2 regions of the Paenibacillus haidiansis genome follow, and region 2 is predicted to be linked to the other one. Evidence: predicted binding sites of a transcription regulator. Region 2 holds the regulator's gene; the other holds the start of a gene.

Evidence for each region. The regulator Rex, encoded in region 2, represses fermentation and respiration genes when NADH is low (regulators of the CRP and FNR family bind a similar motif). The targets are predictions, from matches to a motif close to TTGTGAAATATTTCACAA.
Region 1: a site for Rex is predicted at 2,471-2,488, ahead of V3851_RS10375 (FAD:protein FMN transferase). Genes of this name have one in related genera too.

Annotation. Positions count from the first base shown of each region.
Region 1 covers NZ_JAZHPZ010000004.1:153,894-158,755, forward strand. Annotated here, with positions in the region: gene V3851_RS10355 (ATP-binding cassette domain-containing protein) at 1-585, opposite strand, end outside; gene V3851_RS10360 (energy-coupling factor transporter ATPase) at 561-1,400, opposite strand; gene V3851_RS10365 (Gx transporter family protein) at 1,449-2,003, opposite strand; gene V3851_RS10370 (NusG domain II-containing protein) at 1,987-2,379, opposite strand; gene V3851_RS10375 (FAD:protein FMN transferase) at 2,611-3,696, shown strand; gene V3851_RS10380 (ABC transporter substrate-binding protein) at 4,163-4,862, opposite strand, start outside.
Region 2 covers NZ_JAZHPZ010000001.1:136,437-141,298, forward strand. Annotated here, with positions in the region: gene V3851_RS00590 (cell wall elongation regulator TseB-like domain-containing protein) at 1-75, opposite strand, end outside; gene V3851_RS00595 (amidohydrolase) at 107-1,408, opposite strand; gene V3851_RS00600 (redox-sensing transcriptional repressor Rex) at 1,383-2,045, opposite strand; gene dinG (ATP-dependent DNA helicase DinG) at 2,121-4,862, opposite strand, start outside.

The DNA.
Region 1 (4,862 bases), on a different contig from region 2:
CTGCTCCCGCTGCATCCGGGACAATAGTCCGGCCAGCTCCGCCCGGCTCTCCGGATCCAGCGTCGCGGTCGGCTCATCGAGCGCGATCACCTCCGGATCCATCGCCAGCGCGGACGCGATCGCCACTTTGCGCATCTGGCCGCCGCTCAAATGGAACGGATTCCGCGGCAGGAACGAATCGTCCAGCCCGACCATCGCCAGCGCCTTGCTAGCCCGCTCCTTCGCTTCCGCCGGACTCATCCCGAAGTTCAGCGGGCCGAAGCATAGATCCTTCTCGACCGTGTCCTCGAACAACTGCTGCTCGGGGAACTGGAACACCAGCCCGACGCGCCGCCGCAGCTCGCGCAGCGGCGGCCCCTTCGCCCCGGCTTCCATCGTAAAGTCGAGCACGCGGACCTTGCCCCCGGTCGGCTTCAGGATGCCGTTCAAATGCTGGAGCAGCGTCGATTTGCCGGAGCCGGTTCCGCCCGCAACGGCGGCGAATGTCCCCGTGGCGAGCCGCAAATCGATCCCCTCCAGCGCGCTGTGCCGCCAGAGGCTCCGGTCGTCGTAGGCGAAGCTTACTTGCTCGTAGCTAATTGCCATAGCGTATCTGCCACCTCCTCCTCGGAAAGATCCGGGGGCAAATGAATACCCTGCCGCCTAAGCTCCCGCTCCAGACGGATCCGGTAAGGAGCGATCACCCGGCAGGAGCGGAGCAATTCCTCGTCTTCGAACAGCTCCCTCGGCGTCAGATCGGCCGCCACTTCCCCGTCCCGCAGCACGATCGCGCGGTCGGAAGCCATGATCTCCTCCGCATCGTGCGTAATGGAGATGATCGTATACTCCCCACTCCGCTTCATATCGCGTACAATCTCAAGCAGTTCCCCGCGCGCCTTTTCGTCAAGCATGGAGGAAGCTTCGTCAAAGATGACGATGCCGGGCTCCATCGCCAAAATGGCCGCCACCGCCACCCGCTGCTTCTGGCCGCCCGACAATTCGGAGGGGTGCTTGGAGAGCAAGTGGCCGATTTCCAATTTGCCCGCGTACCGTTGTACCCGCTCCGTCATTTCTTCCCGCGGCAAACAACGCCCCTCCAGACCGAAGGCGATATCCTCCTCCACGGTGGCGCCGATAAATTGGTTGTCCGGGTTCTGGAACACCATGCCGATTCGGGGCCGAATCCGCCCCACGGTCTCTTGGTTCAGCGGAATTCCTTCCACTAAAATGGTGCCGCCGTTTACGGCAAGCAGGCCGCCTAGCAATTTGGCGAGTGTCGATTTCCCGCAGCCGTTGGGTCCCACCAGCGACACCCAGCTTCCCCGCGGGATGCCGCATGTCACATCGCTGAGTACCGGCCGCTCCGGCCCGTAAGCAAAAGACACGTGCTGCAATTCGAAAGCGAGCCCGGCTTCTTCCATGATCATCGTCCCCTTTCCCTACGGCTGCAAAGCCTGGTTCGCCGCGATCTAAGCCGTTTCGGTCAGGAATCCTTCGAACAGCGACAGCTTGGAAAGCGAAGGAACCAGATATTTAACGGCGATGCCGACGGCAATCCCGGTCAGCACGCCCATGATGAGCAGCATCGGCAAATAGTAGAAAATATTGGTGGTGTTGAAGTAAATACAGGCCGCCGTAAGCTGCCCGACATTATGCGCGATCCCGCCGACAATGCTGATGCCGATGGCGCTGAGCCGCTTGCGCCCGATCAGCAGCAGGAACCACATGGCCGCGAAGCTGAACAACGCTCCCATAATGCTGAACAGGAAACTGGAAAATGTACCGAAAATAAATGCCGTAAGCAACGTCTTCAGCAGCACCATGACAAAAGCGTCTCTGGCCCGCAAAAAATACAGGCAGGTCAGCACCATAATGTTGGCCAGCCCCAATTTGGCGCCAGGTACGCTCATATTGACGGGAATCAGGGATTCCACCAGACTAAGCACGACCGCAACCGCGGCGAATATCGCAACGATAACCGTTCTTTTTAACGCTAGATTGGCTCCTTCATTTAACGACGGCATCGATCTCATCTCCTTCCCCGGATGGACCTTCGATTTCTACCAACAGCTTGTGTGGCAAACAAACGATGGTTCCTCCGTTCCGTTCAATAAACCCGAAAGTAAGGCACACTTTATCGGGGCAATCCGCATCGATCATTTCAATCCCATAATCATGAACTTTCAAAAGGTTGTATCCGTATTCCGTTTTGATTTCTATCGTCTGCTCTTCTCCGGTCAATTCCACGGTCCGGAACAACTCCCCGTCAACCGTGATTTTGGCGACGCGCGTTTCGTTGTGATATTTTTCACTTGAACTGCCGTCAAGCCATCTCGGGACCAAAAAAACGGCGGCGATGACGATAATGAGTCCGATCAGCAGGATGTCTCCGCGTTTCATAGCAAACTCCCTTATTTTTTAATTATGTAAATCTTAGACGACTTCATTATACCTGTAACATTCGTCACTCCTATGTGATAAATGTCTCAAACTGTGAACTATTTCACAAAATCCTCATTTAAGAAGCGATTTCAGGGAATAATAATTACTTTGTGAATAAAAGTACTTTTAGTGCCGGCCAATTTCTGCTAGAATCAAGGCGAAAATGACATGTAGAAAAGAGGCCTAACTATGAAAATAAACAAGCCCGTCATTCTGCTGGCGACCTTCTCCCTGCTTGCGGCGCTGCTTGGCGGCTGCTCCGGCACCGGCTCGGCCGATACGGCCGGCACGAACGCGCAGGCTGAGCAAAATAAGACCATTGAACCTTTGTCCCAGACATTTTTTATATTTGATACCGTCGTAAATATTAAAATCTACGATGAGCGGGCCACATCCAAAAATATGGAAGAGCTTGAAGCTCTCATGAAAGAGATAGACTATAAAATCAGCCGCAACAACCCGGACAGCGAGATCTCCAAAGTCAACGCGCAGGCCGGCATTGCTCCTGTCGAGGTGTCCCCGGACACGTTCGAGCTGGTCACGCTGGCGGTGGAATACGCCAAGAAGACGAACGGCCTGCTCGATCCGTCGATCGGACCGCTCGTCAGCCTGTGGAACATCGGCCATGAAGGAGCCCATGTCCCTCCCGCAGGCGATATCGCCGCGGCGCAGCAGTTGACGGATTACCGCAAAATCGAGCTGAACCCGGAGAAGCATGAGATTTATTTGCAGACCAAAGGCATGGAAATCGAACTGGGTTCTTACGGTAAAGGCTATGCGGCCGACAAGATTTACGATTATTTGGCGGAGCAGGATTTCCATAGCGCCATTATCGACCTTGGCGGCAATATTCTCGTCATGGGCAGCAAGCCGGGCGATCTGCCTTGGAATGTCGGCATCCAGGACCCGGATCAGGAGCGGGGTAACCCGATCGGCTCGGTTAAGGTCGTCGACAAAACGGTCGTAACCGCCGGAATTTACGAACGCTTCTTTATCGAGGACGGGAAGATGTACCAGCACATCCTCGACCCCCGGACCGGATACCCGGTCGACAACAATATCAGCAGCGTAACCATCATTACGGATAGCTCCACCGATGCGGACACGATGGATACCTCCTTGTTGATCATGGGCATTGAAGAAGGCTTGAAATTCGCCGAAAGCACTCCGAATACGGAAGTGTTGTTCATTACCAAGGACAAGAAGTTGTACGCCTCGCCGGGATTCAAAGAAATGCTGAATAAAACGAACGACGAGTACACTTTTGCCAATTGAATCTTATCCGGTTTATCCTCTATATCCCGTTTAAACTCCCGATCACCAGCCCCTCCGCTCCCCGCCGAGGGGTCTTTCATTTGACTTTTCATGAAAATTACAGTAGTATTTCAAATAGATTGTTAAACCCCTATAGCAGTTCCTCAAAAGATTATAACTCTCCTGTATACCGATTCGGTATGAAATTCCTTATTTGATTGACCCTAAGAGTAAGAATTGCCGAGTATTTCCGATTCACACTGGCGCGGTCATCGGAGCCGCAAGGACAAATGAGAGGTAGGGCTTTTGTTGTTTTGGAAACCGTCTTAAGTTACGGTTGTAGTCTAAGCGGGAACTCCTCCACAACCTTCAGCGTGTACATGAAGGCGCGGGTAACAATACAATATGCAAAAAAAGCAAGCGTCGCGCGGATCAAAGCATCCGTTTGACGCTTGCGTCCATTTTAGGGCCTGAATTTCAAACGGCCTTAATCTACGCTAAGGTTGTCCCAATTCATTTGGAACTGCTCCAGCATTTCCGTCTTGCCGATCTTCCCGCCGATATACGCCTGCATGCTGCTGGAGATCTCCTGCGGCATACCGTTCGGGAGGCGGAACCAGTTCCAGGTCAGCGCCTTGCCGGCGTCCGTATAGTTCAACACTTCCATCCCAAGCGCGCCGAGATCTTCTTCCGTCCCCTCGATACTGTCGAACGCAGGGATAAATTTGAACTCCTTGGTGATGTATTTTTTGCCCGTTTCGGAAGTCACAAGCCAGTTTAGAAACTCTTTGGCCTCTTCTTTGACCGGCGAGTCTTTGTAAATGACCCAATTGTTCGGCACGCCGACGAACAGCCTGTCGTTGTCCTCCGCGGTGTCGTCGATCGGCATCGGCAGGATGCCGAGATTCAAATCCGGGTTGATTCCGTCAAGCTGCACCTGGGTCCAGTTGCCCTGTTGAAGCATCGCGGCTTCCCCGTTTGCGAACATGGTGACCTGGGTGTTATAGTCCGTAGTCAGCGGATTGGCATTCCCGTACTCCAGCGTAAGGTCGAGCAGCTCCGTCCACTGCTCAAATACCGGGTCTTCCGCAAATTTGTACTTGCCGTCGCTTAACCCCTGAATGAATTCCGCCGGATCCGGCTGATTGGCGAAGGCCACATTCACATTATGGTTGCCGAGCACAAAC
Region 2 (4,862 bases):
ATAACGGTGAAGGCCGATGAGCACGAGCGCCAAAATCACAATGGAGAGCAGGATCCATTTGGTTCTGTTTCTCAAGCCTCTCTTCCTTTCCCCAATGCCGGATTAATCATCGAGCGAGCAAGCCCTCAAAAGCCGCCTGCGCTTCGAACCGCACTTTCTCTTCGTCCAAGGTCAGGCATTCTCCGTGCTTGACGACCTGCTTGCCGTTCACCCAGACATGCTCTACATCCTTCGGACCGGCGGAGTAAACCGCATGCGAAATATAATCGGTCCGCGGCAGGAAATGAGCCTGCTCCGTATCCAGCGCGATGAAATCCGCCTTCATCCCGGCGGCGAGCTTGCCCGTATCGGACAGGAAGAGCGATTTAGCTCCGTATTCCGTGCCCATTCGGAGCGCTTCCGCTGCCGGAACGGCCGTAGGGTCGCCCGAAACTCCCTTATGGATCAGGGCCGCCAGGCGGATCTCTTCGAACATGTCGAGGTTATTGTTGCTGGCCGGACCGTCCGTGCCGAGCGAGACGGTGACCCCGGCCTTAAGCAGCTCGGGCACGCGCGCCACGCCGCTTGCCAGCTTGAGATTGCTGCCCGGATTATGGGACACGGCGACATGGTGATCCGCTAAAATCCCGATTTCCTCGTCGGTCAAATGCACGGCGTGCGCCAGCAGTGCCGGGCGGCTGAACAAGCCGAGATTGAGCAGATGCTGAACGGGACGAACGCCGTAATCGGCCACATTCTGCTCGACTTCGGCGCGCGTTTCCGACATATGCGTATGAAGCGGAAGATTCAGATCATGCGCCGCCTGTACGATTTTCTCGATATAATCCGGAGGACAGGTATAAGGCGCGTGCGGAGACATCATCGTCGTAATCCGCCCGTCCGCCTTGCCGTGCCAGTTCTTGGCGAAGGCCACCGCATCATCCAGCTTCTGCTGCTGCACATCCGGCGGACACAAACCGATCACGCCGCGCGTCAGCACGGCGCGGATGCCCGACTGCTCGACTACGGCTGCCACTTGATCCATATGGTCGTACATATCGAGGAACGTCGTCGTCCCGCCTTTCAGCATTTCCAGAACCGACAGTGCCGTGCCCCGGTACACGTCTTCTCCCGAAAATTTAGCTTCCATCGGCCACATTTTCTCCTGCAGCCACTGCTGCAGCACCATATCGTCGCCATAACCGCGAAGCAGGGACATCGCGGCATGGCCGTGGGTGTTGATCAGGCCCGGCAGAAACAGCAGGCCTTTGCCGTCGAACGTTTCGGCTCCTTCCGCTCCCACAGGCCGGTCTTCGCCGATATAGGCGATCGTGTCGCCTTCAATCAGCATATAGCCGCGAAGAACCGGGTTTTCCCGGTCAAGTACGGCAAAAGTTCCATCTTTAATCAGCCATTTTCGAGTCGTCATTGGTTGTTTCCTTTCCCCCATCCAAATAATACGCCAAGCTCATCAAATCGGTTGTGAAATCGGCCGCATGCACGCGCACTTCGGCCGGGGCCTTGATGATGATCGGAGCAAAATTGAGGATCGCCCCGATCCCCGCTTCGATAAGCTGGTCGGCCACGCGTTGTGCCTCTACGTCCGGTACCGTAATAATGCCGATACGGATATTTTTCTTCTTTACGGTTTCGATCAGCTCTTCGATCGGCTGAATCTCGATGTTGTTGATCATGGTGCCGATTTTGGCGGGCGATGAATCAAAAACGGCCACAATTTTCATATTGTCCTTGACGTAAGCATTGTAATTGGACAGCGCCTGACCGAGATTACCGGCACCGATCAAAGCGACGTTGATCTGCTGGTCCAAATTGAGAATTTGCCTGATCTTTTCGATCAGATAGGGCACATCGTAGCCGATCCCCTTGCGGCCGAAATCGCCGAAATACGCGAGATCCTTGCGGATTTGCGCCGGATTGAGATCCAGCTTCTGTCCCAGCTCCTGGGACGATACCGTCGGAACTTCACGGCGGCTCAATTCATTGAGAAACCGCAAATACACCGGCAATCTGCGTACTACAGCATCCGAAATTTTTTCCGTTTTCATTGGTTATCCCCCTATTTGGCGCGATTTGAACAACAATTACCGCTCTTATTCATCACTCTTTATAAATCTCGCTCTTTATACATCCAGCCATTCCGAAATGCGAGGAACCATCTGCCCAAGCGGCATATGCTCCATCTTCGGTCCAGGCAAAGAATATAAAAAATACTTTCCGTAGTAAGATTCCAAGATGCGCGTATCGTAAACGACCACGATCCCGCGGTCCTGCGAGGACCGGACCAGCCGTCCGAAGCCTTGCTTGAACCGGATCACGGCCTGAGGAACCGACAGCTTCATAAACGGATTCTTCTTCTCCTGCTGCAGCCGTTCGCTCTTGGCCTCAACGAGCGGATGGTTGGGCGGTTGAAACGGCAGCCGGACGATGGCGAGACTGGTCAACGCTTCTCCAGGGATGTCCACTCCTTCCCAAAAGCTGTTGGTTCCCAGCAGCACGGAGGCGTTCTGTCCCTGAAAGCGCCGGGTCAGCTTGGTCCGGCTTCCGCTGTCCATGCCTTGCCCGATCACGGTAATTCCCTGCTCCGCCAAGAGCTCCTTGAGCGGATCGTATACCTGCCTTAGCATCCGGTAGGAAGTGAACAACACCAGCATGCGGCCTTTCGTGACGACCGCCGTATCGGCCAGCGATTGCACCAGCGTACGCACAAAATGATCGTCGCCCACGCTGCCCTTCACGCTGGGGAAGTCACGCGGGATGACCACAAGCGCCTGTTCGCGGTAATTGAACGGCGAGGGAAGCATCGCCGTAAGCAGCCGCTCCTGTTCCGCCGCTTCCCCGAGCCCAAGCTGGTCGATCATATATTGAAACGATTTATCCACCGACAGCGTAGCCGAAGTCATGACCACGCTTTTCTTCTTATCGAAGAAAAATCCTTTCAGCTGCGTGCTCACATCGATCGGAACCGCAAACAATTGCAGAGATTTGCTGCGATAGGTGCCGTTTCCTTCGAGCCAGTAGACCGTATTGGCATCGTCCATCTTCATGAAGAACCGCAGGGCGTCGCGCTCGCCGGCCAGATCCTTGAACAGGCCGCTGATATCGGTGACTAAACTGTCGAATCCGTAATCGTTGTCGTCGTCCTTCAGCTCGGCAAGCAGACGCTCCCCTTTGCGGATCGTATCGGAAAGCGTGGTATAGATCTGATTCTCGATCGCGGAAAGCGCCTCCCAGACTTTCGGCTTCTTGTCCTGCAAGAGCCGGAGCACGAATTGTCCGGGGTCGCCGGGGGCCGCATCACTGCGTTCCGGCATGAGCGCAAACAATTGTTCCGCCAGCCGGTCCCAACAATCTTTCACATCGAGCAGCGAAGGATACAATCCGTCGATGACCGAGCACCATTCCGCCGATTTTTCGCCCTCCGCATGACCAAGCATCGTTCTCAGGTTCGGCAATTGTCCGGTCTTGCTGTCCTTAAACAGCCGGGTAAGCGTATGGACAACGGTGAAATATTTCATTTGCAAGCCGAGATGCTTGCCGGCGACCTCCTCCAAATGGTGCGCCTCGTCGATGACCAGGCGGTCGTAGCCCGGCAGGAGCTGATGCCCGGCCTGAATGTCCGTAAACAGCTTGGAATGGTTCGTAATGACCACGTCGGCCACCCCGGCTTCATGCTTGGCCTTATGGTAATAGCACTTGCGGAACCACGGGCAGGACCGGCCAAGGCAGGAATCGGATTCGCTAGCCACCGTTTCCCAGAAATCGCTGCCCCGGTTTCCCAGATTGAGTTCTTCGTCGTCCCCCGTCTCCGTCTGCGCCAGCCAGACGATCATTTGGGCCGCCGTTATCACCTCTTCTTTAGGTGTGGCAAAGTCCTTTCTATTCATTTTATGTTCAAATTTGCGCAAACACAAATAATGTTGTCTTCCTTTAAACACCGCGGCCGTAAACGGAAACGGCACGGCTTCCGTCAGCAGGGGGATATCCCGTTCCCGCAGCTGCTCCTGAAGGTTGATCGTATGCGTGCTGACCATAACCTTCTCGTCTTGCTTTACGCTATGATAAATGGCCGGCAGCAGGTACCCGAGCGATTTGCCGGTACCGGTCCCCGCCTCGATCAAGAGATGCTTGTCCTCGGCAAAGGCGCGATTCACTTCGCCCAGCATGAGGGTCTGAGCTTCGCGCTCTTCATATTCCGGCAGCTTGGCGCGCAAATTATCCTTTACCTGCTCCATAAACTGCTCGAAGGAAATGTCCCGCAGCGGATTGTCAAGCATGCCGCTTCTAGCCGGTTCAATATCCATCCAATCATCAACCCGAAGCGCAAATTGGCGGTAATAAGTGAAACCGTCGGGTTCCTGTCCGGCTTCCCGTTCCCTATCCTGGAGCATGGCGTCGAAGAACCAGCCCAGATCGCTGTCCTCGCCTGCGAACAGATCCGACAGCCGCTGCAGCACGAGCAGGGGCAAGCCGCTCAGCTCTTCCAGACATTTCAGGAAGATCAGCGCGGTCGCCAAAGCGTCGCTGTCCGCCTGGTGCGGACGTTCATGCTCCACTCCAAGCTCGTCGGCGACAAGACCCAGCTGATACGTTGTCAGCGAAGGAAAAAATATTTTCAGAAAATCCATCGTATCGAGAATGCGGCCCGTAAAAGGAAGATACCCCGACTTGTCAAGCGCGCTCTGCAAATAATTGAAATCGAAGGCCACATTATGGCCCACGAGCACCACATCTTCGAGCAAGGGAACCATTTCCATCATCACTTCATCGAGTTCCGGCGCATCCTTGACATCCTCTTCCGTAATTCCGGTTAGACCGGTAATAAACGGAGGAATGGATATTCCCGGCTTCACATAGGAACTATA